Regions from separate parts of the Vibrio coralinecrosis genome, predicted to be linked through region 1. Evidence: predicted binding sites of a transcription regulator. Region 1 holds the regulator's gene; each other region holds the start of a gene.

Evidence for each region. The regulator CRP, encoded in region 1, controls carbon source genes, mostly activating them, when cyclic AMP is high. The targets are predictions, from matches to a motif close to TGTGANNNNNNTCACA.
Region 2: the regulator CRP is predicted to act here: its motif matches at 5,908-5,923, upstream of pyrG (CTP synthase).
Region 3: the regulator CRP is predicted to act here: its motif matches at 3,883-3,898, upstream of cdd (cytidine deaminase).
Region 4: the regulator CRP is predicted to act here: its motif matches at 4,122-4,137, upstream of recB (exodeoxyribonuclease V subunit beta).

Annotation. Positions count from the first base shown of each region.
Region 1 is NZ_CP024627.1:3,000,717-3,008,406, reverse strand. It holds partial or broken gene CTT30_RS14205 (SLC13 family permease) at 1-1,323, opposite strand, end outside; gene crp (cAMP-activated global transcriptional regulator CRP) at 1,504-2,136, opposite strand; gene CTT30_RS14195 (phosphoribulokinase) at 2,379-3,248, opposite strand; gene CTT30_RS14190 (YheU family protein) at 3,331-3,549, opposite strand; gene CTT30_RS14185 (hydrolase) at 3,589-4,566, opposite strand; gene CTT30_RS14180 (TIGR02444 family protein) at 4,578-5,054, opposite strand; gene CTT30_RS14175 (ABC transporter ATP-binding protein) at 5,054-6,973, opposite strand; gene kefG (glutathione-regulated potassium-efflux system ancillary protein KefG) at 7,140-7,690, shown strand, end outside.
Region 2 is NZ_CP024627.1:489,627-497,316, reverse strand. It holds gene CTT30_RS02325 (ExeA family protein) at 1-906, opposite strand, end outside; gene CTT30_RS02320 (multifunctional CCA addition/repair protein) at 997-2,214, shown strand; gene eno (phosphopyruvate hydratase) at 2,806-4,104, opposite strand; gene pyrG (CTP synthase) at 4,183-5,823, opposite strand; gene mazG (nucleoside triphosphate pyrophosphohydrolase) at 5,980-6,780, opposite strand; gene relA (GTP diphosphokinase) at 6,987-7,690, opposite strand, start outside.
Region 3 is NZ_CP024627.1:1,460,103-1,467,792, forward strand. It holds gene CTT30_RS07055 (thiopurine S-methyltransferase) at 1-83, shown strand, start outside; gene purT (formate-dependent phosphoribosylglycinamide formyltransferase) at 121-1,296, opposite strand; gene CTT30_RS07065 (cyclic di-GMP phosphodiesterase) at 1,630-2,835, shown strand; gene cdd (cytidine deaminase) at 2,884-3,771, opposite strand; gene CTT30_RS07075 (CidB/LrgB family autolysis modulator) at 4,021-4,698, opposite strand; gene CTT30_RS07080 (CidA/LrgA family protein) at 4,698-5,063, opposite strand; gene sbcB (exodeoxyribonuclease I) at 5,207-6,631, opposite strand; gene CTT30_RS07090 (L-cystine transporter) at 6,771-7,690, opposite strand, start outside.
Region 4 is NZ_CP024627.1:693,364-701,053, forward strand. It holds gene CTT30_RS03170 (TDT family transporter) at 1-424, shown strand, start outside; gene recC (exodeoxyribonuclease V subunit gamma) at 519-3,980, shown strand; gene recB (exodeoxyribonuclease V subunit beta) at 4,236-7,690, shown strand, end outside.

The DNA of each region.
Region 1 (7,690 bases):
GCCCAGTTGAGTAGGCGAGGGAGTTAGGGGGAGTAGAAACGGGCAATATCATGCCAAGTGATGCTGAGAAAGCTACCACGACCAGTAAGCCTTGCAATCCTCCGACTGAAGCTAGGCTGTCCATCGATGCCCCAATCGCTGCAGCGATCGGCATCAATAAGTTGGCCGTTGCGGTGTTGGACATGAAGTTCGCCATTAACCAACACACCATAGACAGGGTGAGGACCACCGCAACTGGGGACAAGGCCTCGTAATCAATCGCGTGTGCCAGCGCAGCGGCCAATCCGGTTTTATCTAGGCCAATTCCTATTGCAATGCCCCCAGCGACTAACCACAACACATCCCAGTTGATCTGTTTGAGCTCTGCTTTGCCCATGATACCTGTCAATGTGAAGACCGCGAGAGGGATAATGGATACCACGTAGGTGTTCATTCCATGCAGCTTTGTCGTCATCCATAACAATATGGTAGCCGCGAAGGTGACATAGACTACCATGGCACGCCAGCTACGCTGAAACTGGCCGTCGAGCTTCAGTGTCATAGTTTGATGTGAAGAAGGGAACAGTTTTTGAAGTAGGAACCAAGCAAAGGTGAGCTGGACTATCACAAAAGGCAAACCCATCATCATCCAGCTGAGAAAGTCGATGCTGTTTTCACCCGTTAAGTATTGTAGAGCGATGGCGTTAGGTGGGGTTCCGATCGGAGTGGCAATCCCCCTGTATTAGCGGCAATGGGAATACACAAAACCAGTGCTTTTATCCCTAAATCGCCTTTGGGGGCTGAGGCGACAATCGGGCCAAGCAGTGCCAGCATCATCACTGTTGTTGCGGTATTAGACATAAACATTGAGAACACTGCAGTAATCAACATTAAGCCGAGCATAATAAATTTTGGCTGGTGGCCGAAAGGGCGCAGCAAAACTCGAGCAAGGTTGTTATCGAGTTCGTATTTTGATGCAGCGATGGCTAGCGCAAACCCACCCATAAATAGAATAATAATGGGTGAGGAGAAGGCGCTGAAGATATCGGTGTATTTCATCAACTCTCCCAGATCATGTCCTGCTGGAGGAGTGCGAAAGAGATGCAGACCTTTGTCTGAAATCATGACCAATTCAAGTGCGATGATCAAAATCGAAGTGGCGAAAACGGGAACAGGCTCCAGTACCCATAATAGGGCGGCGAGCAGAAAGATAGCCAGTAAACGATGTTGAATTAAAGTCAGATCATCAATGGGGATGGCATCAATTGGCATAAACAACACGGCAATTGGCAAACCAAAGCAAATCAGTAACTTAATGACTATGGTTCGATCAATGTTGGGCATAAGGGCTTAACCTCAAAGCGAAACTCTGCGGATAAGAATAAAGAATAACTAAATGAAGGTCTTAGACTAAGATGGAAGTTTTTATATGTAATCAAGAAATGTTAAGCAAGGTTGTTTTTGGTCAAAAAAAACCACCAATGTTGCCATTGGTGGTTTGTTCAATCTTTTATGCCGCGGTAATTAACGAGTACCGTAAACAACAATTGTCTTACCGTGGGCAGAAATTAAGTTCTGCTCTTCTAGCATCTTCAAGATACGACCTACTGTCTCACGAGAACAGCCAACAATCTGACCGATTTCCTGACGAGTGATCTTGATCTGCATACCGTCTGGGTGTGTCATTGCATCTGGCTGTTTCGCCAGATTAAGCAGGGTTTGTGCGATGCGGCCGGTTACGTCTAGGAATGCCAAGTCACCCACTTTCTGACTAGTGACCTGTAGACGGCTTGCCATTTGTGCGGACAGACGCATCAGGATGTCAGGGTTAACTTGGATTAGCTGACGGAATTTCTTGAATGAAATTTCTGCTACTTCACAAGGAGATTTGGCACGAACCCATGCCGTACGCTCTTGGTCTTCTTCGAATAAACCAAGTTCACCGATAAAGTCGCCTTGGTTTAGGTAAGAAAGGATCATTTCCTTACCTTCTTCGTCTTTGATAAGTACTGCCACAGAACCTTTAACAATGTAGTAAAGAGTTTCTGCTTTTTCGCCCGCGTGGATCAGCGTGCTTTTTGATGGGTACTTATGAATATGACAGTGTGAAAGGAACCACTCTAATGTTGGATCGGTTTGAGGTTTACCTAGAACCATAATATCTCACTTCCTCTGCAGGGTACGCTTGCTGCTTTCCATGTTTTAGCTAAGCCTTGAATCAAGACCTACTAGGATAAGAGCACTTTTCAAATGCTGCAAGCCATCTTTGTTTCGGTTTCAAATAGTATCTTTTTTTGAAATCGATTTCTTGATTTTAATCGGGTACACCTTACGATTTTGTACGCAAAAATGTGCACATGATCACGGTATGAAAAGTAATCGTGCTTATCCGGTGGTTGTTAACCAATTTTTCCGGTTTCGATCAGTTGTTGCAAAATAGGGCGCACAATTAGCTCGACCGCGAAACTCATTTTGCCCCCAGGCACCACGAGCGTGTTATGACGTGACATAAATGAGCCGTCAATCATCGCCAGTAGGTAAGGGAAGTCGACGTTTTTAATACCACGAAGACGAATCACGACAAAGCTTTCATCTAAGCTTGGTATACCTTTGGCATTTAATGGGTTAGAAGTATCGACGGTTGGAACACGCTGGAAGTTAATATGAGTGCGCGAGAACTGGGGAGTAATGTAGTTTAGGTAGTCGTCCATTGAACGGACAATAGAGTCCATCACGGCCTCTCGAGAGTGGCCACGATCTCGGGTATCTCGAACGAACTTTTGGATCCATTCCAAGTTAACAATGGGGACCATGCCAATCAGAAAGTCGACGTGCTGAGCGACGTTAACATCGCCATCAACGACGCCACCGTGCAAGCCTTCATAAAACAATACATCAGAGTTCTCAGGCAGTTCTTGCCATGGCGTAAAGGTACCCGGCATCTGATTGTACGGTACGGCTTCATCAAAGGTGTGCAGATAACGGCGTACCTGACCTGTTCCTTCATTTCCGTATTTACGGAAAAACTCAGCGAGTGCTGGGAAGTCGTTCGCCTGTGGGCCAAAGTAGCTGATGTGTCGCCCCTGTTCACGGGCTTTGCGAATTTCGACATCCATCTCTGGGCGCGTAAAGCGGTGAAAACTATCACCTTCTACCCAAGCGGGCTTGACGTTCATCATGTTGAACATTTTGCGGAACGCTTCAGATGTCGTTGTGGTGCCCGCACCAGATGAACCAGTGACGGCAATAATCGGATGTTTTGCTGACATGACAAACCTTGTCTGTAAATAACTGTCCCTTGTTGCATGCCACTATAACACGCTTTAATGGGAAGAGACTGTATGCTGTGTTTTAAAAAGAAAACTTTTGTTTGAGCTGAATGTCGACGGTCTCGTGAAGCTCAGAAAAAACCACAACAGCTTCACCTGCTTCGAGCTGGTTTTTGATTTGATCGATTTTGTCTTGCAGGGAAATTTCTAGTTCGCCGTAGTCTGTGCCTTCACGCAGGACGAATTCACGAATCAGGTTGTCCAGTGTGTCTGGGTCAATTTGTTGCCATGGAACGATCATAAATACCTCTGTCTTTTATGCTCGAAAAGTTGACGGCTATTATCCAGAAACCACCAGACTTTGGTAGTAGGCTGGTAACGCTTCTTCTAGCCAGAACCTCGGTTTGAGTGCGCTGCCGGTTAAAAAGCCCACATGACCACCTTGTTCGAACAAGCGGTAGTCAATGTTATCTGGTAAAACGAATTTTGGTATAACGGCATCTGTCATAAAAGGGTCGTCTTTGGCATGAATGATTTGTGTCGGTATGCGAATGTCTTTGAGTCGATGAATACCGGAGCACCTCTGATAGTAATCCTGTGCGTCTTTAAAGCCATGTAAAGGAGCGGTAATCAAATCATCAAATTCAAACAGTTTGGTGACTCGCTTTATGCTTTGGTAAGAGACATTGAGCTCGCCTTTAATTAGGTGATGTTTACGCAGAGCATTTTTCTTCAAAGATGAGAGCAGGTACGTTTTATACACCTTGGAGAATCCTTTCTCGATGCGCTCTGAACAGGCCGATAGATCGAGTGGTGCCGAGACGATGGTCGCCGCAGAAAGTAGTGGCTCTTGATTGTATTGCGCCAGATAGTTAGCCAGCATGTTGCCACCAAGAGAAATCCCTACCGCGACTTTGGTTTGATTTGGTAGTTGTTGATTTAGCTGCTCAAGGAACAAGCGTGCGTCTTCTACTTCCCCCGAATGATAGGCTCGCGCACGGTGGTTCGGTTTGCCGCTGCAGCCGCGAAAATGCATCATCACAGACAGCCAGCCATGTTGAGAAAATGCGTGCATCAGGCCATTGGCATAAGGGCTGTAAAAGCAGCCTTCTAGCCCATGAAACAAGACAAAAACAGGTTTTTTCTTAGCTTGCTCAGTTTGCCAGTCTTCACTCCAAGCTAGATCGAGAAAATCACCATCCGGAGTATTCAGGGTCTGCCAAAGCGGTTCAAACAGTGCTTTCTTACGAATGAAACGTGGTGCCAGAGTTTGCAGATGCGGATTGGCTAATCCTTTGGCAGCAATAAATTGAGTCATAAGAACGCCTATCAGTGGGTAAGGTCATCGATGGAATGGGCAAAAACATCGTGCAAATGTTCTCCGCCAAGCTGACGACAATATCTCAACGTCAGCGGTTCAGCTTGGTTAGTCTGAAGTTCTATACTGTTGATGCAATCGACCAGATCAGACTGTTGTTGCTTTTCAAGTTGCAATTCGAATTGCAAGGATTCTCTGTAGAGGGTGTCTGGGACGTGGGATTTGAGTTTACGACGTAGGTCTCGATAGCTGTGTAACAGGGTTTCTGAACGACCTAGACACTCTTCGACTTTGTGCCAGTCTTCATCGAGAAAGGCAGCCTGCTGCTCATCAAGCCATTTCAGCAGCAACAGCAGGTTTACATTGCCTTTGAACTGGTTTTGTAAATTGAGGCACGCATCTTTCACTTCTCGAACACTGTAATATTGCAGGCTGAACTGCCATAAGCGTTCTAGGGTTAGCGAAACTGATACGTGCTTTGAGCTCATTAACCGTTAAACTCCTGTTCCATCTGCTCCAGCTCCTCCTGCAGTGCCATCCATTCCATTTCGACCTCTTCCAGCTCTGCTTTAGCCTGACTCTGAGCGGTTAATACCTGATTAAGTTTAGCTTTATTTTCCGCTTCATACAGTGAGTTATCAGATAATTGCGTTTCTGCTTCCGCTAATTGATTACCTAGGGTCTCCATCTTAGCTTCAAGCTTGGTGAGTGTTTTGCGTACAGGTGCCGTCTGTTTACGGAATTCTGCTTCACGACGTTTCTGCTCTTTCTTGGCGGCAGCACTGTTGGTAGCGCTCTTGTCTGGTTGCGCAGATTGTGCTTCGCGGCGTTCAGCTTTCTGCTGCTCTGTCAGCCACTTGTAGTAATCATTGAGATCGCCATCAAATGGTGCGACCTGACGATCATGCACCAAATAGAGGTCATCAGTGGTCGCACGCAGCAAATAACGGTCATGCGAGACAATTACCATTGCGCCTTCGAATGTTTGTAGAGCAAGCGTCAGAGCTTGGCGCATATCCAAGTCCAAGTGGTTGGTGGGTTCGTCGAGCAGCAGCAAGTTGGGTTTTTGCCACACAATCAACGCCAACACGAGGCGAGCTTTCTCGCCCCCAGAGAAAGGAGCCACTTTTTCTAACGCTTTGTCACCTTGGAATCCAAAGCTACCCAGATAGTTGCGCAGCTCAAGTTCGTTCTTGTCGGGCGCAATTTGCATCATGTGCTGAAGAGGCGTTTCTTCAGGGTGTAAAGTTTCTAGCTGGTGCTGAGCAAAGTAACCGATTTTAACGCCTTGCGAGTAAGTCAGCTCGCCACCTTGTGGGTTCAACTCACGGGAAAGCAGTTTGATCAGAGTTGATTTACCTGCGCCGTTACGTCCGAGTAGGCCTATACGGCTGCCGGGAACCAGATTGAGGCGGATTTTCTCTAAGATCAGGTTGTCTCCATAACCTGCAGAGACCTCATCCATCATAATGATTGGGTTGGGTAACGCATCGGGATCACGAAACTCAAAGCTGAATGGGTTATCAAATTGCGCAGGCAGCACTTTTTCCATGCGATCCAATGCCTTGATGCGGCTTTGTGCTTGACGGGCTTTCGAGGCTTTATAACGGAAACGGTCGATATACTTCTGCATATGCGCCATTTGCTTCTGCTGTTTCTGAAATTGCGCTTGTTGCAGGAGCAGTTTCTGGGCGCGCTGATCTTCAAACGAGGAGTAGTTGCCGGTGTACTCATTCATCTGCTCATTTTCGATATGAATAATACGGCCAACGATAGGATCGAGAAAATCACGGTCGTGCGAGATAAGGACGAGTGTACCTGGGTAGTTTTGCAACCACCTTTCTAACCACATCACGGCATCCAGATCTAAGTGGTTGGTTGGCTCATCGAGTAGCAGTAGGTCTGAGCGGCATAGTAGGGCTTGGGCAAGGTTGAGACGCATACGCCATCCGCCTGAGAACTGTGTCAGGTTCCAATTCATCTGGTCTTGGCTAAAGCCTAAACCATCAAGCAATTCAGCCGCACGAGCGCGGATGCTGTATCCGCCAATGGTCTCAATCTTTCCATGCAGTTCAGCAACCAGAGTACCATTGTCCGCTTGTTCGGCTTGAAGAAGCTGAGCTTCTAACGCTCGGTATTCACGATCACCATCAATGACGTATTCCAGTGCCGGACGCTCTAGTGCAGGTGTTTCCTGCGCAACCCAAGCGAGCTCCCAATGTAAAGGTTTACTGAAGTTACCGGCATCAATTGACAACTCATCTTTAATTAAGGCAAACAGTGTCGACTTGCCACAGCCATTTTTACCGACTAGGCCGACCTTGTCGCCAGGGTGAATCGTTGCTGAGGTTTGATCCAATAATGGTTTGCCGCCACGCAGTAACTGGATGTCAGAAAAGGTAATCATAATCTTGTGCTTATTCTTGCTCGTGTCGCGTCGAATAGTAGGGGGAATGAGATAAAATGTCGATCATTGCGTTATGCTTAACAACAACGTATAACAAACTGATAACGATAAAATTGTACCTAAGCCCAGCTTAGGCATTGAAAACAAAAGGATGGCTGCTTACGGAATGGCTGTAAACGATTTAAATATTGAGTCACCTGAAAAACCGAAAGTGCTGGTGATTTATGCTCACCCTGAATCGCAAAGCTCTGTCGCAAACCAAGTGATGATCAAGAAGATAACCGCGCTTGATCACGTTACTGTGCATGATCTCTATGCCTATTACCCTGACTTTTTTATTGATGTGGACGCGGAGCAGCAGCGTTTGCTTGATCACGATGTGATCGTCTTTCAGCACCCTCTATACATGTATTCTTGTCCTGCGTTACTCAAAGAGTGGATGGATCGAGTGTTGGGTAAAGGGTTTGCTTACGGTAAAGGTGAGGAATTAAAAGGGAAATATTGGCGCAGTGTCATCACCACGGGCGGTAATGAAGAGGCGTTTGGTAGTGAAGGCTACAACAAGTACCCGTTGTCAGAGATTCTTCAGCCATTTGAGTTAACAGCAGCCTTGTGTCAAATGGCATGGATTGAACCTCTGGTGCTTTACTGGGCACGCAATGTTTCAGATATGGATCGCTACCAGCACGCAGAGAAGTATCGCCAGTGGTTGCAAAA
Region 2 (7,690 bases), 790 kb from region 1:
ATAACTACCAACGGCAAAGATAGCGCCGACGGCACTCGCTAGGGCTAATGATGAACGGCGGCGCTCTTGCTGCGCAGCTTGTGGTGGATGGTAAGACGTCTGAAAACTCATGATTTCTTCACAAGCTTGCTCAACACTAGCATGGCTTGGAATCGTTTCACCAATACTGTATGCACGCTTCAAAGCCGCATCGCAAATTAGGTTGATCAGGCGTGGAATCCCTAATGACTGTTGGGCAATATGTTTGAGTGACCTAGCAGAAAATAGGCTCGGCTCGCCTCCAGCTAACTCCAATCGATATTGGATATAACTGGCCGTCTCTTTAATATCTAAAGGCAGCAGATGATAGCGGCCTGTAATACGCTGTGCCAATTGACGAAGTTGTGGCATTTGCAACTTCTGCTGTAGCTCAGGTTGACCAACTAAGAGCACTTTGAGCAGTTTCTGATTGTCGGTCTCAAGATTGGTCAGTAGCCTCAACTGCTCCAATACTTCGGCAGATAAATGCTGAGCCTCATCAATGACCAGTAGGGTCTGCACACCATTCGCATAACTGCATAGAAGGAACTCATGGATTTTTTGATTGAGCTGCTTCAGTGTTGACCCCGTCTGGTACTCAATCGAAAATTCATCGCAGATTGCTTCCAGCAGCTCTATGCTTGAAAAGGTGGGGTTTAGGATCAATCCTGGCTGAGTATCACTTCCCAATGATTTTAGCAACGCACGAGCAACGGTTGTTTTACCTGTCCCAACTTCGCCCGACAGCATTGCGAAGCCACCGCCTTCTCCTAGGCCGGCTTGCAATCGAAACAGCGCTTCTTTGTGCCTTTGGCTTTGGAACAGGAAACGAGAATTCGGCACAATCGAAAACGGCAGCTCTGTGAATCCAAAATGTTGTTTATACATACTTCTCGTCTCTGGGAATTTACCGATAAGAAAAGTACCATTGCTGAAGTGAATAGCCAATTCTAATATCCGAATTTAAGAGAGACATCTGTGCAAATATTTCTGGTTGGCGGGGCAGTCCGCGATAAATTGCTGAATATAGAGGTTTACGACCAAGATTGGGTGGTAGTTGGTGCCTCGCCTCAAGAATTGCTCGCTCAAGGCTTTATCGCGGTTGGAAAAGACTTCCCCGTCTTCTTACATCCTAAAACCAAACAAGAATATGCCCTAGCAAGAACCGAACGAAAAACAGGCTCTGGTTACAAAGGTTTTGACTGCTATTTTGCACCAGACGTAACGCTAGAAGAAGACTTGTATCGCCGAGACCTGACCATCAATGCAATGGCAGAAAATGAGCAAGGTCTTATTGTCGACCCTTACGGCGGCCAACAAGATCTCAATGATCGTATTCTTCGCCATGTTTCAGATGCTTTTACCGAAGATCCCCTTCGCGTGCTCCGAATCGCACGCTTCGCGGCGAAATTGCATTACCTTGGTTTTACCATCGCCGCAGACACTCAGAAATTAATGACGCAGATTGTCGAGTCAGGAGAGCTAGAGCACTTAACAGCCGAACGTGTCTGGCAAGAATGGCAGAAATCTCTATCAACCCAAGATCCGCAGGTGTTTCTATCGGTACTGCGTGATTGTGGTGCACTCAAGATCGTTCTTCCTGAACTAGATCGGCTGTTTGGCGTCCCTCAACCAGAACAATGGCACCCAGAAATCGATACCGGGATTCATAACCTTCTAGTCGCTAAACAAGCTGCTCTGCTTAGCCAATCACCCACAGTGCGTTTTGCCGCTCAAATGCACGATTTAGGTAAAGGAGTCACCCCAAAGGAGGAATGGCCCAGCCATAAAAAGCATTGCTACACCGGGCTTAAAATCATTAAACAGCTTTGTGAACGTGTACGTGTGCCTAATGAATACCGCGATCTCGCCTTAATGGTGTGTGAGCAGCACTCCAATGTTCATCGTGCCGCAGAGCTTCGAGGTAAAACCATACTTAAGGTTCTCAATAGTTTTGATGTTTGGCGTAAACCTGAACGTTTAAAAGACATCTTACTATGTTGTATGGCTGATAGCCGAGGTCGTACAGGGTTTGAAGATGCCGAATACCCTCAAATGGATCTTTTCGAGCGAGCCTACCAAGCGGCTTTAGCCGTTGATGTACAAGACATTATCCAAGATGGTTTTAAAGGTGCTGCCATTCGTGAAGAAATGGAGAAACGACGAGTGAAAGCGATCGAAGAAGCAAAGGCTTAACAATTCAAGAGTCGTGTAAACACCTTCATTTTCTCGACAAAAGTCAGCTAAGGCTCTAGAAGTTTTTAGAGCCTTAAACGCAAAATGCCCCACTAAAAAGTGAGGCATTCATTAAAGCTTTAAGCTAGTAATTCAAACTATGAATTACTGACCTTTCACTTCTTTAAGACCATTGTAAGGAGCTTTAGAACCTAGAGCTTCCTCGATACGGATTAGCTGGTTGCTTTCTTTTAGGTATGGCAGCAACACGGTCAGAACGGCTCATTGCCCATAGAGCTCTAAAAGTTCTTAGAGCCTTAAACGCAAAATGCCCCACTAAAAAGTGAGGCATTCATTAAAGCTTTAAGCTAGTAATTCAAACTATGAATTACTGACCTTTAACTTCTTTAAGACCGTTGTAAGGAGCTTTAGAACCTAGAGCTTCTTCGATACCGATTAGTTGGTTGATTTCTTTTGGGTATAGCAGCAACGCGGTCAGAACGGCTCATTGCTCATAGAGCTCTAAAAGTTCTTAGAGCCTTAAACACAAAATGCCTCACTAAAAAGTGAGGCATTCATTAAAGCTTTAAAGCTAATAATTCAAACTATGAATTACTGACCTTTAACTTCTTTAAGACCGTTGAAAGGAGCTTTAGCGCCTAGAGCTTCTTCGATACGGATTAGTTGGTTGTACTTAGCAACACGGTCAGAACGGCTCATAGAACCAGTCTTGATTTGACCTGCAGCTGTACCTACCGCTAGGTCAGCGATAGTTGCATCTTCAGTTTCGCCAGAACGGTGAGAGATTACTGCTGTGTAACCTGCATCTTTAGCCATCTTGATTGCAGCTAGAGTCTCAGTTAGAGAACCGATTTGGTTGAACTTGATTAGGATAGAGTTAGCTACGCCTTTCTCGATACCTTCAGCAAGGATCTTAGTGTTAGTAACGAATAGGTCGTCACCAACTAGTTGAAGCTTGCTACCTAGTAGTTCAGTTTGGTGCTTGAAGCCATCCCAGTCAGATTCGTCTAGACCATCTTCGATAGAAACGATTGGGAATTGGTTAGCTAGCTCAGCTAGGTAGTGGTTGAACTCTTCAGAAGAGAAAGTCTTACCTTCGCCTTTCATGTTGTAGATGCCAGCTTCTTTGTCGAAGAACTCAGATGCCGCACAGTCCATCGCTAGAGTCACGTCTTTACCTAGTTCGTAACCAGCAGCTGCAACAGCTTCTGCGATAACTTCTAGAGCTTCAGCGTTAGACTTAAGGTTAGGAGCGAAACCACCTTCGTCACCAACTGCAGTGCTGTAGCCTTTAGACTTAAGAACTTTAGCTAGGTTGTGGAATACTTCCGCACCGATACGTAGACCTTCTTTAAGAGTCTTAGCGCCAACTGGTTGGATCATGAACTCTTGGATGTCAACGTTGTTGTCTGCGTGCTCACCACCGTTGATGATGTTCATCATTGGTAGAGGCATAGAGAACTGACCAGCAGTACCGTTTAGCTCAGCGATGTGCTCGTATAGAGGCATGCCTTTAGCCGCTGCAGCAGCTTTAGCGTTCGCTAAAGAAACCGCTAGGATTGCGTTAGCACCGAACTTAGATTTGTTGTCAGTACCGTCTAGCTCGATCATTACTGCGTCGATTGCAGCTTGGTCTTTAGCGTCTTTACCAACTAGAGCTTCAGCGATTTCACCGTTTACCGCTTCAACAGCTTTAAGAACACCTTTACCTAGGAAACGAGCTTTGTCGCCATCACGTAGCTCAAGAGCTTCACGTGAACCAGTTGATGCGCCAGATGGAGCAGCAGCCATACCTACGAAACCGCCTTCTAGGTGTACTTCAGCTTCTACAGTTGGGTTACCACGTGAGTCGATGATTTCACGACCTAGAACTTTAACGATCTTAGACATTAATGTTTCCTCTCGTTCAAATATAAATGTCAAATTTAAAAGGCAACAGCACAACCTTCGCCACTGCCCGTATCCTTTTTACTTCTCTAATTCGCCGCGTTGGAATTCACCAGCCGCTTTTACGAACCCTGCGAATAGTGGGTGACCATCGCGAGGTGTCGAAGTGAACTCTGGGTGGAATTGAGCCGCTACAAACCATGGGTGAGCTGGATTCTCAATAACTTCCACAAGTTTCTTATCTGCTGACAGGCCTGACACTTTTAGGCCCGCTTTTTCAATTTTTGGACGCAGATTGTTGTTCACTTCGTAACGGTGGCGGTGACGTTCATGAATCGTCGCGCTACCGTAGAGTTCACGAGCTTTAGTTCCTTTCTCTAGGTGACATAGCTGCGAACCAAGACGCATCGTACCGCCTAGGTCAGACTTTTCGGTACGTTCTTCAACTTTACCTTCACCGTCTACCCACTCCGTGATCAAACCTACCACAGGGTACTTGGTCTCTTTGTTAAATTCTGTTGAATGTGCACCTTCCATACCCGCAACGTTACGCGCGTATTCAATCAGTGCCACTTGCATACCCAGACAAATACCTAGGTAAGGAACCTTGTTTTCACGAGCGTATTGCGCCGCACGGATTTTGCCTTCCACCCCACGATCACCGAAACCACCAGGTACCAAGATAGCATCTAGACCTTCCAGCGCTTCTTCACCTTTGGTTTCTACGTCTTGTGAGTCAACGTACTTAATCTTAACGCTCAAACGGTTCTTCAGACCTGCGTGTTTCAGCGCTTCGTTGACCGACTTGTAAGCATCCGGCAGTTCGATGTACTTACCGACCATACCAATGGTCACTTCTGCTGTTGGGTTTGCTTCTTCATAGATAACTTGTTCCCACTCAGTCAGATCCGCTTCAGGAGCAGAAATACCGAAACGAGAACAAACTAGGTCGTCAAGACCTTGAGATTTGATCAATTGAGGGATCTTGTAGATTGAATCTACGTCCTTCATAGAGATAACCGCTTTTTCTTGTACGTTACAAAAAAGAGCGATCTTCTTACGCTCGTTCGCTGGGATCATGCGATCTGAGCGACAAACGAGAATATCTGGTTGGATACCGATAGACAGCAGCTCTTTCACTGAGTGCTGAGTCGGTTTCGTTTTCACTTCACCTGCTGCGGCAAGGTAAGGAACCAGTGTCAGGTGCATGAACATAGCACGCTCACGGCCTAGCTCTACAGCCAACTGACGGATTGCTTCCATAAATGGTAGAGATTCGATATCACCAACGGTGCCACCAACTTCAACGATCGCAACGTCATGACCTTCAGAGCCTGCAATAACGCGGTCTTTGATTGCATTAGTGATGTGAGGGATAACCTGAATGGTTGCACCTAGGTAGTCGCCACGACGCTCTTTACGTAGCACGTCAGCGTAAACACGACCGGCGGTGAAGTTATTACGCTTAGTCATCTTAGTGCGAATAAAACGCTCGTAGTGACCAAGGTCTAGGTCAGTTTCGGCACCATCTTCTGTAACAAACACTTCACCGTGCTGAGTTGGGCTCATTGTGCCTGGGTCAACGTTGATGTAAGGGTCAAGCTTCATCATAGTCACTTTAAGACCACGAGCTTCAAGAATAGCGGCAAGAGATGCTGCTGCAATACCTTTACCTAGAGAGGATACAACCCCGCCAGTAACAAAAATGTAATTTGTCGTCATGTTTAACCTGAAATTGGTTGAATGAGGGAAATGGATTTCTTCTGGACGGGAGATAAATATACCAGAAGACCCTTATCGCCACAACGTGAAATCTATCACACTGTAATTTTTTATTTTTTGCTTCAAATCAAATTCGATCGGCAAGATACACTATGATTACGGCTTCGATTCGCGGCGTTTTACTTCGTCCCACATGCTATCCAATTGTTGTAAATCAAAATCTGTCAGTTGCTTACCTTGCTCTGCCACCATAGCTTCAACACTTCTAAATCGTTGAGAAAATTTTAAGTTTGCTTTGCTTAAGGCCGATTCAGGATTTTGCCCTAAGTGCCGACTTAAATTGACGGTAGCAAACAGTAAATCACCTAATTCCAACTCAATTTTCGATTCATCAGGGGAAACTTGAAGTGCCTCTGCCATCACTTCATCAACCTCTTCTCTCACTTTGTCGACCACAGGCCCTAATGAATCCCAATCGAAGCCAAACTTGGCGCACTTCTTCTGAATCTTTGTCGCACGCGACAAGGCAGGCAGAGAATTCGGTATTGAGTCTAGAATACTTTGTTCCATTCTGCCTACTTCAGCTTTTTCTTTGGCTTTTTCAGCTTCCCAGTTGGCGTTGATTTCTTCGTCCGATTCAAATTCAACATCAGAAAAGACATGGGGATGACGACGAGTAAGCTTTTCATTCACCGTGTCGACCACCTCTGAAAAATCAAACAAACCCTGTTCTTTAGCTAGCTGACTATAGAAAATAACCTGAAACAATAAATCCCCGAGTTCTTCCTTAAGGTTTGGCCAATCGCGATTGTGGATGGCATCTACAACTTCGTAGGTTTCCTCAATGGTGTGAGGAACAATCGTGTCAAAGCTTTGTTTTAGGTCCCACGGACAGCCATTCTCAGGATCACGAAGCTGTGCCATGATCGCTTCTAATTGTTCTATCGGGTGATTCATGTTCTCTTTTCCTTTAAGCCTTGCTATTTAAAGAAAAAGGCGAGCAGTCCTAACCACTCACCTTTGTTATATGTTTATCAATTCTCTAAATAATTGAAGCTGTAGCTAGGCGGCAAGCGAGCGAGACTCCTGAGCATAGCTTGCCTATGTGATGGAGCGAGTAAGCGCAGGCAACAACGCTATCAGCTTCAAGTATGACGAGAATTTTAGCCGAGGCGTTTTACCGACATAACATCTCGGATCTGCTCTACTCGCTTCGACACACGCTGTAGAATTTCGATATTCGTCACCTCAAGATCAAAATCCATAATCGACAACTGCTTACGGTAGTCAACACGACTCTTCATGCTGGTGACTTTGATCTTCTCGTTGGCAAACAGCGTCGTGATGTCTTTGAGTAACCCACTGCGCTCCATGGCTTCTACGCGTACCGTCAGTATGTAAGACCCTACAAAACCACTACCCCACACAGTATCTATGATACGTTCTAGCGCGTGATGACGCAGCTCTTCCAGTTGTTCACAGTCCGCTCGGTGGACAGAGATCCCCCGCCCTTGTGTGATATAACCAGAAATCTCATCACCCGGAATGGGCTGACAGCAGCGTGCAAGGTGCGTCATCAAATTATCTACACCTTCAACCACTACGGCATCTTTCTTCGGACGACTTTGCGCAGGCGCTTTAGTTTTTGCTTCCTGCAGTTTTTCGAGCGCCTGCTGATCTTCTTCTTCAGCGGTTGGCTTGTTCACCAAAGCATTGATGTGATTAATGATCTGGTTAATACGCAAGTCGCCGCTGCCAACACCGACGTATAGCTCATCGGCACTGTTAACATTAAAACGTTTCAGCGCATATTGCTCTGCATCTTTCAGTGTTGCACCGATTTTTGCCAGTTCGACTTCAAGGATCT
Region 3 (7,690 bases), 1.5 Mb from region 1:
ATGACGCAGATGAAAACCATCCTAAGATAGCGAAGAAAGGCTTATCTAGCTTCGCAGAAGAAGTGTATTTGATAGAAAGTTAATGATGAAAGCCCCTGAATAAGCTCAGGGGCTTTTGTTTTAATAAACGATTTTTATCTTATCTGCGCTGGACACGGCGCTTTCTATCGCTTGCTCAATGGCCTCTCTACGAGCAATGCTCACTCCTAAGCGTCTGCGTCCATTGATATCAGGTTTTCCAAATAAACGAAGTTGAGTTTGTGGGGCAGCTAGAGCGTCTACCATTCCTTTAAACTGAAGGTTATCGGATTGGCCTTGTCCCAAAATTACCGCTGATGCGGTAGGCCCGTACTGGGTGATACCTGAAATAGGTAGGCCAGTGAATGCGCGGACATGAAGTGCGAATTCAGAACTGTCTTGAGACATAAGAGTGACTAGGCCAGTATCGTGCGGGCGAGGGGAGACCTCATTGAAAATGACGGTGTCACCTTTAACGAACAGTTCTACGCCGAAGATACCTCGGCCTCCTAACGCATTTACAACTTTGCTAGCGGCGTCTTGAGCGGCAGATAGCGCAGCATCAGACATCGCTTGAGGTTGCCATGACTCACGATAGTCACCGTCTTCTTGGCGGTGTCCAATCGGAGCGCAGAAGTGGATACCATCAATAGCTTTAACCGTTAATAGAGTGATCTCATAATCAAAATCAATAAAGCCTTCGACAATAACGCGTCCTGCACCTGTGCGGCCACCTTCTTGTGCATATTGCCAAGCGGCCTCTACATCCGCTGCTGATTTAATAACACTTTGCCCCTTGCCTGAAGAGCTCATAATTGGTTTGCATACACATGGGATGCCAACAGACTCAACGGCTTGGGTGAATTCTTCATAGGTACTAGCAAAATGGTAAGGTGAAGTGGTGAGGTTGAGCTCTTCTGCTGCCAGCCGGCGTATTCCTTCTCGGTTCATTGTTAGGCGAGTTGCATTTGCTGTTGGCACAACATTTAATCCGTTGGCTTCAAGCTCAACGAGTTTCTCTGTGGCTATGGCTTCAATTTCAGGTACAACGTAATCCGGTTGTTCTTTGGTGATAATTTTTTCTAACGCTTCGCCATCAAGCATATCTAATGTGTAGCTTCGGTGCGCCACCTGCATGGCGGGAGCATTTTCATATCGGTCACATGCAATGACTTCTAAGCCTAAACGTTGACATTCAATCGCAACTTCTTTTCCAAGTTCCCCGGAACCTAGCAGCAACACTCGTGTCGCGTTATTGCGGGTAGCAGTACCAAACATAAATAACCTTTCACAATTAATGGAGATTGAAATTGATACGAATCATACTGATATAAACAGAAAAGGCAAACGTTTGCCTTTTCTGTGAGAATTACATCTGGATACTGTAGAACCATGTATTATATACGTTCAGTGGATGATTTTACTTGCTCTATGCTGCCGAATGAGGTTGTTATGACTTGTGTATTGAACGGAAGAGAGTGAATTGAGTGTGCATCGTTAAAAATCTTAATTATGTGACATATCAGTAGAGTGAATGCTTAAGTAAAGTGATAAGTTTGTGATTATAATTTATAAAACTACAGAAATCACAATAGTTGTCATAGTCAATAGATGAAGTACGATCCAAACAACTCCATAAAGGTTCCGATTGATACGTTAATGGTTGGGATGTTTGTTACGGCAATCGAAGATAACAAGCGCGTCAATTTGGCAAATGCGGGTAGAGTTTCTTCTAAGAAAGCCATCCAGCAACTCGTTCAGAATGGGATCAAATTCGCTTGGGTAGATAAAAGTCTGTCTGCTAAAGGGAGTGTGTTTAAACCTGTGGTTGAAGCCAAGCCCAAGGTGAACGAAGAGTCGTCACCAACACCAATTAAACGCAAGCCCATGAGCCGTTTTTCTAAGCAGAAGAAAGCGTCAAAAATCATTCGTGAAGCCAAAGGTCTTGCGCAAAAAATTCTTAATCAGACGTTTGATGATAAGTCGATTCATGTTGATGAGTTAGATGGTTGGGCCAATGATCTTATAGAAGCGGTATTGATTGATTCCGATGCTTTGCACTGCGTCTCTGCACTAAGAAGTAAAGACGAGTATTTGCTTGAGCATTCAGTCAATGTCGCTACTTTACTGGTGACTTTTGGCAAACACCTTGACTTGCCGAAAGAGACACTAAAGCAACTGGCTATCGGCGGTATTATTCATGATGTTGGCAAAATTAAGGTGGACGATAAAGTTCTGCACAAGCCTGGTAAGCTCACCCCCGAAGAGTTTGAGCATATGAAATTGCATCAAGTCTATGCTGAAGAGATTATTTTTACTGTCGAGGGGTTAGGTAGCATCAGTCGTGATGTTTGTCTGATGCATCATGAAAAATTAGACGGCAATGGCTACCCGAAGGGGCTCAAGGGTGATGAAATACCATTACATGGGAGAATGAGCTGCATTGTGGATATCTATGATGCATTGACCGCAGATCGCTGTTACAAGAAAGGAATGAGCTCGGCCGAAGCGTTTAAGATCATATTGAGTTTAACGCCATTTCATCTTGATCGTGACTTGGTTTATAAGTTTATTAACTGTATCGGCGTCTATCCAGTCGGGGCATTAGTCGAACTGAATGACGGTAGGGTTGGCATTGTTTGGACATCGAATGCGGATGAACCTCTAAAGCCAGTAGTGAAGTGCTTTTACTCAAGAAAATATAAGCGTTTTATTGATGTCAGTTTCGTCGATATCAAGAACAGTCAATATAAAATTGCGAAGGCGATTGCGCCAAGTAATCTTGAAGTAGATCCCGCCCCATTTTTTGATGTGTGAGAAAATAATAAAGGCGCTAACTCAGCGCCTTATGCGAATATCACCTTATTAGATAGCCAAATAAGATACAGGGATATCGGGGTTGATTGCTTCCAGCGTTGACTGAGTATCGGCAAGGTGGCTGATTGTGCCTTCAGACATCTCAACAAGTGCTGCTGTGGCAATATTATCGAATGACTCACCATCAAGAAGTAATTGGATCAATGCTACTTGTAGTGGAGGTAGGCTTGGGTTGAAGGCTGCATTTTCTGCATAGGCACCTTGATACACTTTTCCACTTTTTAGCTTGATGCTAACACCACTTAAATTGTGAGTGTAAGGCGCATAGCTTCTATTCAACGCACTTAATGCTTTGAGGACGACTTCATCAGACTCGTCACATCGCTTTCCATGGTCAACGGCTGCCATTAAACCTGATTCGATACCGAGATCACTAGGCCCAAATGATTCAGGCAAATACTCTTGAAGGTTTTTTTCATCACGTTGAGGAAGTTGGATCGCCAACTCACCAGCTGTCGTCAATTCATTCATAAATTGTCGACAGTGGCCACAAGGACTGAAGTTGATTGTAATGTCCAAGATACCTTGTTCGCCTTTCATCCACGCATGACTAATCGCTGATTGCTCTGCGTGTACGGTCTGACCAAGTTGCGCGCCTAAAATTTCAACGTTTGCACCGAAGTAAAGTCTTCCTGACAGGCCACGAACAATTGCACCTACATAAAAATTTGAAATCGGAGCATAAGAATAAGCCGCGGCGAAGGGAAGCAGTGCCACTCTCAGCTCATCATCTTGTAGATCAGAAATAGCGAGTAGCTCTGCAAACTGTTCAGAAGAGAGGGTTGCATCAAAATCATCCGCTAACAAAATAGGAGAAAGGAACTTTGCGACTTTAGCTGGCGCTTCAGACAGCGCTTGTTCTATGCGGCTTCTCATATTGAATCCTTGTTTAAGCAATAATGAATATCTTTGGGTCTGCCTGAGTTACTTTTAGAGTGGCTTACCCTGATACTGGTATTTCATTTTATGTAACGCAGAAAACTTTACTGAGATCATTGTCACAATAAAAATTGCAATGGATTTTATTGTTACACAATTAGAGTGATGTCACACATGGTAACGATTGCAGTGAAGGTTTAGGTGATGTACGTCGGAATGCGTAGATACGCTATCCGACGCGGAGGTTTATGCAGCGAGCCAGATCGCGAGAGCGAAGAATGATGGGGCCAGAATTGAGGTAATTACGCCACAGACCACGAGTGCCAATGAGCTGAAGGCTGCATCTTGTGCGTCCTTTTCTGCACAGGTTGCGGTCCCCAATGCATGAGAAACGGTGCCCATGGTGAGGCCTTTGGCAATGGGATGAGTAATGTTCAATACATTATAAATAGGGTAGGCCAGAATCGCACCAAACAACCCAACCAATAGCACCAAAATAGCGGCAATAGCAGGTTCGCCACCTAAATGGCTTGATACTTCCATTGCGATTGGCGTTGTTACAGATTTACCTAATAAGCTGGCGATCAATGAGAGGTCTGTCTGCATGTAGGATGCGATAACCGTGGCGGTCAGCATCGACATGACACTACCGACACCACAGGCCAGAATGATGATTCGCCAGTTAGCTCGTATTTGAGGAAGCTGCTCGTATAGGGGATAAGCGAGGGCAACAACGGCAGGCTGTAGCAGAAAATTAATCCACTCATTATCCTGGTAATAAGTTTCGAACGGTACTTTGAGCTGGGTGAGTAAAGGGATCATCACTGCCAGACTGATCAGTAGAGGATTCATAAACGGACTAGTGATCTTTTGGCAGAGCCAGCGTGCAGACAGGAAAACGACAATTGTTACGAGTAGCCACATTATTGGTCACCTCGCTTGAGCATTCTATCCAACATGAGTCCTAATAAAACCAGTACGATGAATGTGCCACCTACTGCACTAGCAAGAATCGGAAGCGCGTTGTTGAGGAGCAGATCAAAGTGTTCCATTAATCCAACACTGATTGGAACAAAGAGCAGCACCATGTATCGAATAAACAGAGTGGCGCTAGGGCGTACCCATTCCACTGGTACTAGCCCGCTGGCAAGAAGTGAAAACAAGATTAACATGCCAATGATGCTGCCCGGAATTGAGATATCTAGAAGGTTTTGAATATTAATGCCTGCCATGAGGCAAAGAAAAATCAGCCCCATAGATACGACGTATTTAAGCAAGGTTTTCGCCATAGGTGGTGTCGTCCAAATTTAATCAACTTTTGCATATGTGAATACACTGAAACGTAGGTTCAGTGTATTCACAGGCCTCAGCAAGGTGGTATTTTTATAGTGTGATGAGGCCTAACTGTTATAGGGTGCAGGCAATAAGTTGTTTAAGATACTCGCTTTTGGACGTATTGGTAAACAGATTTTAAGATAGCTATCTTTTTTTCGTCACTTTCATACTCGTGAACTAAGTTTTCCAAATTCAACATGTAATCTTCAATTCGGCTTTCAAAGTACTCACGGCAATGTGCCGCCCATTTTTGTTGCTCACTCTCGTCCAATGTCCACGGAAAATGTCTGGCGCGATAGCGGAATAAAAGTGGGGCTATTCGCTCATCATTGAATGAGATATCTAGAGCGGATAGATTCTCCGGATCCGTTTCGCGGATTATTGCCATTGATGTTTTATCAGCTGGAGAGAAAAAACCATCGTAAAGCATGGTATCGACATCATCGTTCTTTTCGTATTCTCGTTCGATACTGTATAGCGAATTGAGTTTTTCTCTTATTTCTGGGCGTTGTCTAAGTCGCTCAAGGTTTTGTAAGCACTTTTCTCTGTCAATGCCTATGTTAGCTGCATTCTCAGCAGTTAATGTTTTGGCTGGGGCCAAAATAGGGCACTTGTTGAGGTGGACAAGTTTGATTGGTACAGGCAGTTCGTCTGGGCCAAGTTCAGAATGTTTGGTGTAGAGACGCTCATTAAGCTGTTCTACATCTAAATCCAACAACGGCTGAGGATCTTTCGCCAAATCAACCACAATGACTGCGTTTTGATTGGTTGGGTGCCAAGCGACCGGAACTACCCAGCTAGTATAATTGCATTCACGCCCCAACATACCCGATACGTGCATAAGCGGTGTCATCTTTACGATATCGACAAGATCATTGAGTTTACGCTTGTGGCGCATACTCAGGAAGTAATCGAAAAGCTTTGGTTGCGCAGCTTTGACCTTTTTCGCCATCTCAATGGTGGCGATAACATCGGCCATCGCATCGTGTGCATTCGCGTGTTCAATGCCATTTGCAACGGATAAGTGTTCCAGCTTAAAACTGATGAAGCCTTCTTCATTTTCTGGCCAATTGATGCCTTCTGGGCGAAGAGCATAACAAGCTCTCATCACATCAAGTAAGTCCCAGCGAGAGTTGCCGTTTTGCCAGCTCCACGCATATGGATCGATGAAATTCCGGTAACAGGTGTATCGAGTCACTTCGTCATCAAATCGAATGCTGTTGTAACCTAAGTTGATGGTGTTGGGGGTGGATAATTGCTCATGAATTTTGGCGATAAACTCAGGCTCTGGCAGGCCTTTCGATTCCGCAACTTGAGGTGTAATACCTGTGATCAGCGCAGCTTCTGGTGAAGGAAGATAATCTGAGGGCGGTTGGCAGTAGATAACAAGAGGTTCACCTATGATATTGAAGTCCATATCGGTACGTACTCCCGCAAACTGAGACGGTCTGTCTTTTGCTGGGCTGGTTCCCCACGTCTCATAATCGAAGAAAAAAAACGTAGGTTGATGCTCTCGTTGCATTATCTCTTTACCAAGTCTTTGAAATTCACTCAGGTATTAGACCACTGAGGATGAGACAAGGCAAACAGGAAGCGCTGGATTGCAGGAAATTTGTTGGCTTAGAAAAAGCCCCGAGTGGTTAACTCAGGGCTTTGCTATGTTAGGCTTGTTGAGCTTCAAGCTCTTCGTCGGTGAGTTTATCACCAAGAATACGGCTTGTGAGAGTGCCTGCTGTCATGGCACCTGAGACGTTAAGAGCGGTTCGTGCCATATCAATCAAAGGTTCAATTGAGATAAGTAGCGCTGCGATGGTTACTGGTAATCCCATTGCAGGTAATACAATCAAAGCAGCGAAGGTCGCCCCGCCCCCTACGCCGGCGATACCGAATGAGCTCACCACGATAATCGCAACTAGGGATAGGATGAAGTTGATATCCGTTGGATCGATACCCACAGTTGGAGCAACCATCACGGCCAACATTGCAGGGTAGATTCCCGCACAGCCATTTTGTCCTATGGTTGCGCCAAATGATGCTGAAAGGTTTGCAATTGCAGGTGGCACGCGCAGCTTGTTGATCTGTGCTTCTACGTTAAGTGGAATCGTTGCTGCTGAGCTGCGTGACGTAAATGCGAATGTCAGCACCGGCCAAATCTTCTGGAAATACTCTTTAGGACTAACACCAACAAAAGACACCAGAATTCCGTGAACAACAAACATTAATGCGATGGCAACGTATGACGCAACGATAAAGCCCAGTAGGTTGAGAATGTCACTCGCACTGGATGTGGCAACAACTTTCGCCATCAGCGCTGCAATACCGTAAGGTGTCAAAGCCATGATCATTTTTACCAAACGCATCACTACCGATTGAGTGGCTTCTACAAACGTACGAATCGGTGCTTCCAACTCTTCCTTTTCTGCCATCACTTTGCGTGCAGCGATACCAGTTAATACACCGAAGATCACAACAGCGATAATCGAAGTCGAGCGCGCACCAGTTAGATCAGCAAAAGGATTAGTAGGAATAAAGCTAACCAGCATTTGAGGAATGGTGAGATCGCTGACGACACCTACGCGAT
Region 4 (7,690 bases), 1.0 Mb from region 1:
TATGTTTACCCGCCAGGTGCCTGATGCGGCGAAACCAACCTTGGCGATTATGGCGGCCCCCGCGAGTTTATCCTTAGCTGGTTATCTGACGGTGTCAGCGCAGCCCTCGCCTGTGATTGTTGGCTTGTTGTTTGGCATCGGGGTTTTGATGACTGCGATCATTTATCTCTCGTTTTTCAGACTATTACGGCTACCGTTTAGTCCAGGTTACGCCGCGTTTACTTTCCCAATGGTCATTGGTTCAACAGCATTATTTAAGTTGGCAGGATGGATGCAACAGATCGGTGTTGAGGCTCATTATGTCGATCAAGTGCAAATGTTAGCGAGCTTTGAGCTGATAGTCGCGACCGGGGTTGTGGGATATGTCGCATGGCGTTACTTCAGTTTCTATCAGCCTCACAAAGTCATAGTGCGTAATGCGTAGCCTTTTGATGCATTGATAGGCGTATAATGATCAAGAAAGTGATGCACTTATGCTAATCTCAACCCAATTGTGGCAAGAATAGTGTGAGTGCATTTTGTTTACTGTCTACCATTCCAACCAAGTTGACGTTTTAAAATCTTTACTCGTCGAATTGGTTCGGCTTAAGCCACTGGATAACCCGTTCGAAAAAGAGCAAATTCTGGTTCAGAGCCCGGGTATGTCTCAATGGCTGAAAATCGAGTTAGCTAAAGAATTTGGTGTCGCTGCAAACATTGAGTTCCCACTCCCTGCTACTTTCATCTGGAATATGTTCACTCAGGTATTACCAGATGTGCCTCAGCGAAGTGCATTCAACAAAGAAGCCATGACATGGAAGTTGATGTTTATTCTTCCTGAGCTTCTCGATCAAGTCGAGTTCGAAGCACTTAAGCACTATCTGGTGGATGATGAAGATCAGAGTAAGCTTTATCAACTGGCTGAAAAAATCGCTGATATTTTCGATGGTTATCTGGTTTATCGCCCTGAGTGGATTGCCAGCTGGGAAGCTGGGAAAACGGTAGCGGAGCTGGGTGAAGAACATTGCTGGCAGCCTATTTTGTGGCAGGCATTATACGACCATACTGTGGCGCTTGGGCAGTCACCTTATCATCGCGCCAACCTTTATGAGCATTTCATTGATACGCTGGAAAACAGCAGTGGTCACTTTGAACATTTACCGAAGCGATTGTTTGTTTTTGGTATCACTTCGCTACCCCCTCGTTACATGGACGCACTGAAAGCCATCGGTGAGCATATTGATGTCCATCTGATGTTTACTAACCCTTGTCGTTACTATTGGGGAGAGGTGCGCGATCGTAAATACCTTGCCCGTTTGGCGGCTCGGCATCGACAGCATTTGGTATGGAAACAAGACCACTCTCAGCTGGAGGGGGAATCTCAGCAACTGAAAGGTGATATCGAGCAAAACCTTGATGATGAACTGCATACCAATGTGGTCGGTAACAGTTTACTTGCTTCGATGGGCAAGTTAGGTCGAGATAATATGTATTTACTGTCTCAACTAGAGGCTCACGAAATAGAAGCGTTCGTGGATATTGATCGTGATTCTTTGCTGCATCACCTACAGGCAGACATTCTTAATCTTGAAGAGCATCAGGATGATAAAAAACTTGATGATAGCTATCACAAACAGGTGATCGATGTACAGGATCGCTCGGTCACATTGCATGTTTGCCATAGCCCGATGCGTGAAGTGGAAGTACTGCATGATCAATTGCTGGCGATGTTTGATGCAGATCCAAGCCTTAAGCCACGCGATATCATTGTTATGGTCGCAGATATTAATGCCTACAGTCCGGCTATTCAGGCTGTGTTTGGCAATGCACCGGGTGAGCGCTTCATCCCTTATTCTATTTCTGACCGAACGGCTGATCAGGAAAGCCCGATTTTGCATGCGTTTATGCAGGTTGTTAACTTGCCGAATACTCGCTGTCTTGCTTCTGAGTTACTCGAATTGCTAGAAACACCTGCTATTTTGGCGCGATTTGGTTTAAATGAAGATGAATTCATTCAAGCGAAGCAATGGGTTGAAGAGTCGGGCATTCGTTGGGGACTTAATCACCACACTGGTGAAGAATTTGATTTACCTGAAATATCGCAAAATACTTGGCAGTTTGGTATTCAGCGTATGTTACTTGGGTATGCGATGCCAGAGTCTGCAGGTTTACTCGAAACCGAAAGTGGTTTGTTGTCACCCTATAATCAGGTTCAAGGCATGGGCGCTGAGTTAGCGGGGAAACTGGCCCACTTTATCGAAACCGTCAGCCATTACCGCAGCCAACTAGCCAAAACCCAGCCTATTGAGCAGTGGCGTGAAACATTAACGCTAGCATTGGATGATTTCTTTCGTGTTGATTTGGAGGGCGAAGCCGCGCTCAAGTCGATTCGAGATACGCTCACATCTTTAAAAGATCAGCTTCAAGATGCTGCGTATAAACAGGCGTTGACGCCAAGTATAGTCTCGCAATATTTGCATAACAAACTGTCTGGAACTCGAGTCAGCCAGCGCTTCCTCGCTGGCCAAGTGAACTTTTGTACTTTGATGCCGATGCGCTCAATTCCATTTCGTACCGTCTGCCTACTTGGGATGAATGATGGTATTTACCCTCGAACGGTTCCACCGGAAGGGTTTGATCTAATGAATGGCCGAGCGAAGCCCGGTGATCGCTCTCGTCGGGATGATGACAGATATCTATTTTTGGAAGCCTTATTATCTGCACAGCACACACTTTACATCAGCTATGTAGGTCGCTCGATTCAGGACAATACTGAGCGAGTGCCATCGGTATTAGTGTCTGAATTAATGGAGTATTGCCAACAAAATTATTGCTTGGCAGGAGATGAAAACTTAGCGGTGGATGAATCGGGTCAGCGTTTACTGAGTTGTATCCGAGCCAGTCACCCAATGGTGCCATTTAGTCCAAGTGCGTTTGTTAAAAATAGTGCTAGTTACGCCAAAGAATGGTTACCTGCCGCGAGTCGACAAGGTCAAGTCGGTGGGCAGTTTAATCGCCAGTTAAGTGATTATTTGTTGGATGCTGTGTATCCGCTTGAACTGGACTTGGTTGAGTTACAACGTTTCTGGCGTTTACCTGTACAGTATTTCTTTAATCGCCGTCTAAAAGTGGTGTTTGAACCCCCATTACCTGTGATGCAAGATGATGAGCCATTTGTGCTGAATGGTTTAGAAAGCTATCAAATGCGTGATAGCCTGCTGGAACTGTTGCTTGAGCACCAGCTCAGTGGAGAAGGGGACCAGCAAGCCATTATTAATGATTTCATTGCTCACCAGCGTGCACAAGGCAAGCTACCGGTAGGCGCATTTGGTGATATCGAATTTGAAACTAATCGGGTTCAAGCCGAAGAACTGGTAGAAAAACTTGCTTGGCTATGTGGTTCACCTAACGACGATCTTGAAGTGAAACTGGCCTTTGATGTATTGGGGGAAGGTAAACCTGTTAAGTTGACGGGGTGGCTCACTCAGAGCTATCAATCGGGGTTAGTCCGCTTTCGTAGTGGACGTATTCGTGCTCAGGATTACCTTGCTGTCTGGATCGATCATTTAGCCATGAATGCGATGGGGCATCATCAATGTTCGCACATGGTTGGTTATGATCGTAAAGAAGGCGTTGTACACCTAACTTATCCAGCGTTAGAGAATGCAGCGGTTGCTCAATCGACACTGGGAGAGCTGGTTCGTTTGTTCTATCAAGGAATGACAACGCCTTTAGCGTATTTTCCTAATACGGCCTTAGCTTGTGTCGAAGCTGGCTTCAATCGTGGCAATTGGGTTGATGATGAAGAAAAAGCGCTAAAGAAAATGGCAGACACATTTAACGACAGTTACTTGAGTCCAGGGGAAGGTGCGAATTCTTATATTGCCCGTATCTGGCCTCAATGGAGTGAGGAGTTGGCGATGCAAGTCAGGCTTTTGACGACGTTAGTATTACAAGCGCCGAGGCTTACAGTGAAAAACAATCAAGAGATAGATAAATAGGTGGCCGCCAGGAAATCATTATTTGTGTAGGGTGTTTTCTGTACGGCCACAGGTCAGAGGGACCATGATTTGGTTGCTTAGCGTCAGGCATGGCCAACGCAAGTCGTGCTGCGCATACTATCGGTAAGTCCACTCGCTTGCCGTGAGAAAGATCTCATAAAATCCTATCTTGAATAGGATTGTTATTGATAAATATCATTTTAAAATCTAGGTCACACTTGGATCTGGAATTAATGCATCAAGGGCTCGAATTTTATGATATCCACGTCAATGGTAACGTCACTGAATACCATGACTTTTCCACTTCATGGCGCGCGCTTAATTGAGGCGTCGGCTGGAACTGGTAAAACCTTCACTATCGCAGGTTTGTACCTTAGGCTATTGCTGGGCCACGGCTGTTCAGAGAGCAAACATCAACAGCCATTAACGGTCGACCAAATACTGGTGGTCACCTTTACCGAGGCGGCAACTGCCGAGTTGAGAGACCGAATTCGAGCCCGAATTCATGATGCAAGGTTGGCCTTTTCACGTGGGCAAAGTCATGATCCTGTTATTCAGCCTTTGCTTGAAGACATTGACGATCACTCTCAAGCGGCTGATATTTTACTCCAAGCCGAAAGGCAGATGGATGAAGCGGCGGTATACACGATCCATGGTTTTTGTCAGCGCATGCTGACTCAAAATGCGTTTGAGTCAGGTTGTCGGTTTAATAATGAATTCGTGACGGATGAAAGTCACCTCAAAGCTCAGGTTGTGGCAGATTACTGGCGACGCAATTTTTACCCGTTACCTTTTCAGCTTGCTGGTGAAGTGCGCCGAATTTGGGACTCTCCTGCTGCATTACTGAAAAAGATCTCTCCATACTTAACAGGAGCGCCCTTACAGCTATCAGTGCCCGCGATGCAGGGCAGTATGGCTGAGTTACATGCCAAGAATCTTAAGCAAATTAACGATCTCAAAGCGATTTGGCGTCAAGGTCAGCAAGACTATCTTGCCCTGATCAGTGAATCAGATGTCAATAAACGAAGCTACACCAAAAAATCCTTGCCTACCTGGCTTGAAGTGGTCGATATGTGGGCAGCGAGTGAAACTACGGGCTATGACTATCCGGATAAACTGGAAAAGTTTGCCCAGAATGTTTTACAAGAGAAAACACCCAAAGGGCAGGCGCCAAGCCACCCCACTTTTTTGGCGATTGAGCAGTTTCTCGCACAGCCTATCAGCTTGGAAGCACCATTGCTGGCACATGCTATAGAGCAGTGCCGTGATATGTTAGCGAAAGCAAAGCAGCAGAAACAGTGGTTGTCGTTTGATGATCTACTCACGCAACTTTCTGCTGCGATTGATGGAGATGACAGTGGACAACTGGCTCAGCGGATTCGCTCTCTCTATCCGGTCGCCATGATTGATGAATTCCAGGATACTGATCCGCTTCAATACAGCATATTCAGCCGTATCTATCTCGATAACCCTCAATGTGGCTTGTTTATGATTGGCGATCCCAAACAGGCCATTTACGGCTTTCGCGGTGCGGACATTTTTACTTACATTAAAGCACGTAATCAGGTTTCCTCACACTTCACCCTAGGGACTAACTGGCGTTCTAGCTCAGAGATGGTTGCTGCGGTGAATCAGGTGTTTCAAACGCCAGATCATCCTTTTATCTACGATAAGGATATTCCGTTTGTTCCGGTTAACTCGAGCCCGAATGCAGATAAACGTCGATGGATGATCGACGGGCAACCTCAACCAGCAATGACTTACTGGTTACAAGAAGCGGAAGAGAAGCCTTTAGCGAAAGGTGACTATCACCAAGCCATGTCACAAGCCTGTGCGAATAAGATCCATCATATTTTGTCGGCCGCGCAGAATGAGCAAGCATGTTTTGATGACGGAAAGTCGCAACACGCCATTCAGGCTGGAGACATTGCGGTGTTAGTTCGAACGGGCAGCGAAGGTCGAATGATCAAACAAGCCTTGGCTGAGAAGGGGATTGCCAGCGTCTATCTGTCCAATCGAGATAGTGTGTTTGTCTCACAAGTGGCCGAAGATTTACAGCGCTTGCTCCAAGCTGTGCTCACACCAGAAAACGATCGAGCTTTAAGGGCTAGCCTCGCGTCGGAGTTATTTGCCCTTGATGCAGGAAGCCTCGACAAACTCAATAACGATGAAAACGAATGGGAAAACGCCATTAATGAGTTTAAAGAATATCGTCGTTTGTGGAGTCAGCGTGGCGTACTGCCGATGCTGCGTAGCGTAATGAGTAAAAGGCACATCGCTGAGAGATTGCTCGAAGAAGAAAACGGTGAGCGATCTCTGACTGACTTTATGCACATCGGAGAGCTGCTCCAGCAAGCCAGCCAAGAGCTAGACAGCGATCACGGCTTGTTGCGCTGGTTGGCACAATCGATCAGCGATGCCCGTAATGGATTGGGAGGCAGTGACGATCAAATCCAGCGCTTGGAATCGGAGCGTAATTTAGTCCAGATAGTAACCATTCACAAATCAAAAGGATTGGAATACGAGTTGGTGTTCTTGCCGTTCGTATTCAGTTATCGAGAGGCGAGTGAAGCCAAGTACTACGATAGTGCTTTGGACAAAACCATTCTTGATATCACTAAGCAGGATGCGTCATTACAGCAAGCCGATAAAGAGCGTTTGGCGGAAGATTTGCGCTTGATCTATGTTGCTCTTACCCGAGCTGTTTATGGTTGTTTCATTGGTACGGCTCCGTTGCGTAATGGACGCTCGACCAAAGAGCCGACAGGTGTACATCACAGTGCGATGGGGTACTTATTACAAAACGGCGAACAAGGTGGCATCGCAGATTTAACAGCGGCGCTGCACCAACAGGCTCAGCAACTGAGTTGTGTTCGAGTGGAAGGATTACCGGAAAGCGTCAATGAAAAGCTGGTGGTTCGAGAAGCAGGACAGCAAGCACTGCACGCCAATGAGTTGAACAATGAAATTGACCGTAATTGGCGCATAACCAGCTATTCAGGTTTGGTAAAGCAAGGCACAAGTCACCATTTTGAGGATGCCGTGACGGACATTCTGTTGTTGGATGTCGATTCCTCTGATGAGCTGCAGAACGAAGAGGCGCTGGAACCTGAGAAGAGTATTTTCACTTTCCCCAAAGGCGCTAGACCCGGTACCTTCCTTCACACCCTGTTTGAAGAAGTAGAATTTACCGAACCTGCCACGTCAGACAATAATAGCGAAATTATTGTGAGTCTAATGGAGAGTGAGCAGTTAGACTCCGCTTGGCTACCAGTTTTGCAGCAGCTTGTCGACACGGTATTGGCTACCCCTCTGGATGGTAAGCAACTGAAACTCAATCAAAAGCAGCCGGATCAGCGTTTAGTGGAAATGGAGTTCTTGTTGCCGATTGAAATACTGACAGCACCGGCATTGAATCGAGTTATTCAGCGTCATGACCCTCTGTCTGCTAAAGCGGGCGATCTCGGTTTTCATTCCACACAGGGTATGCTGAAAGGGTTTATCGACTTAGTGTTTGAACATCAAGGCAAGTATTACGTGCTTGACTGGAAGTCCAATTACCTTGGAGGTGATGTCGCAGATTACCACGGCGAGGCCCTGAAATCGGCAATGGCGGACCACCGCTATGATCTGCAATATCAAATCTATGCGTTGGCTTTACACCGCTTCCTGCGATCTCGTGTGCCAAATTATAATTACCAGACTCACTT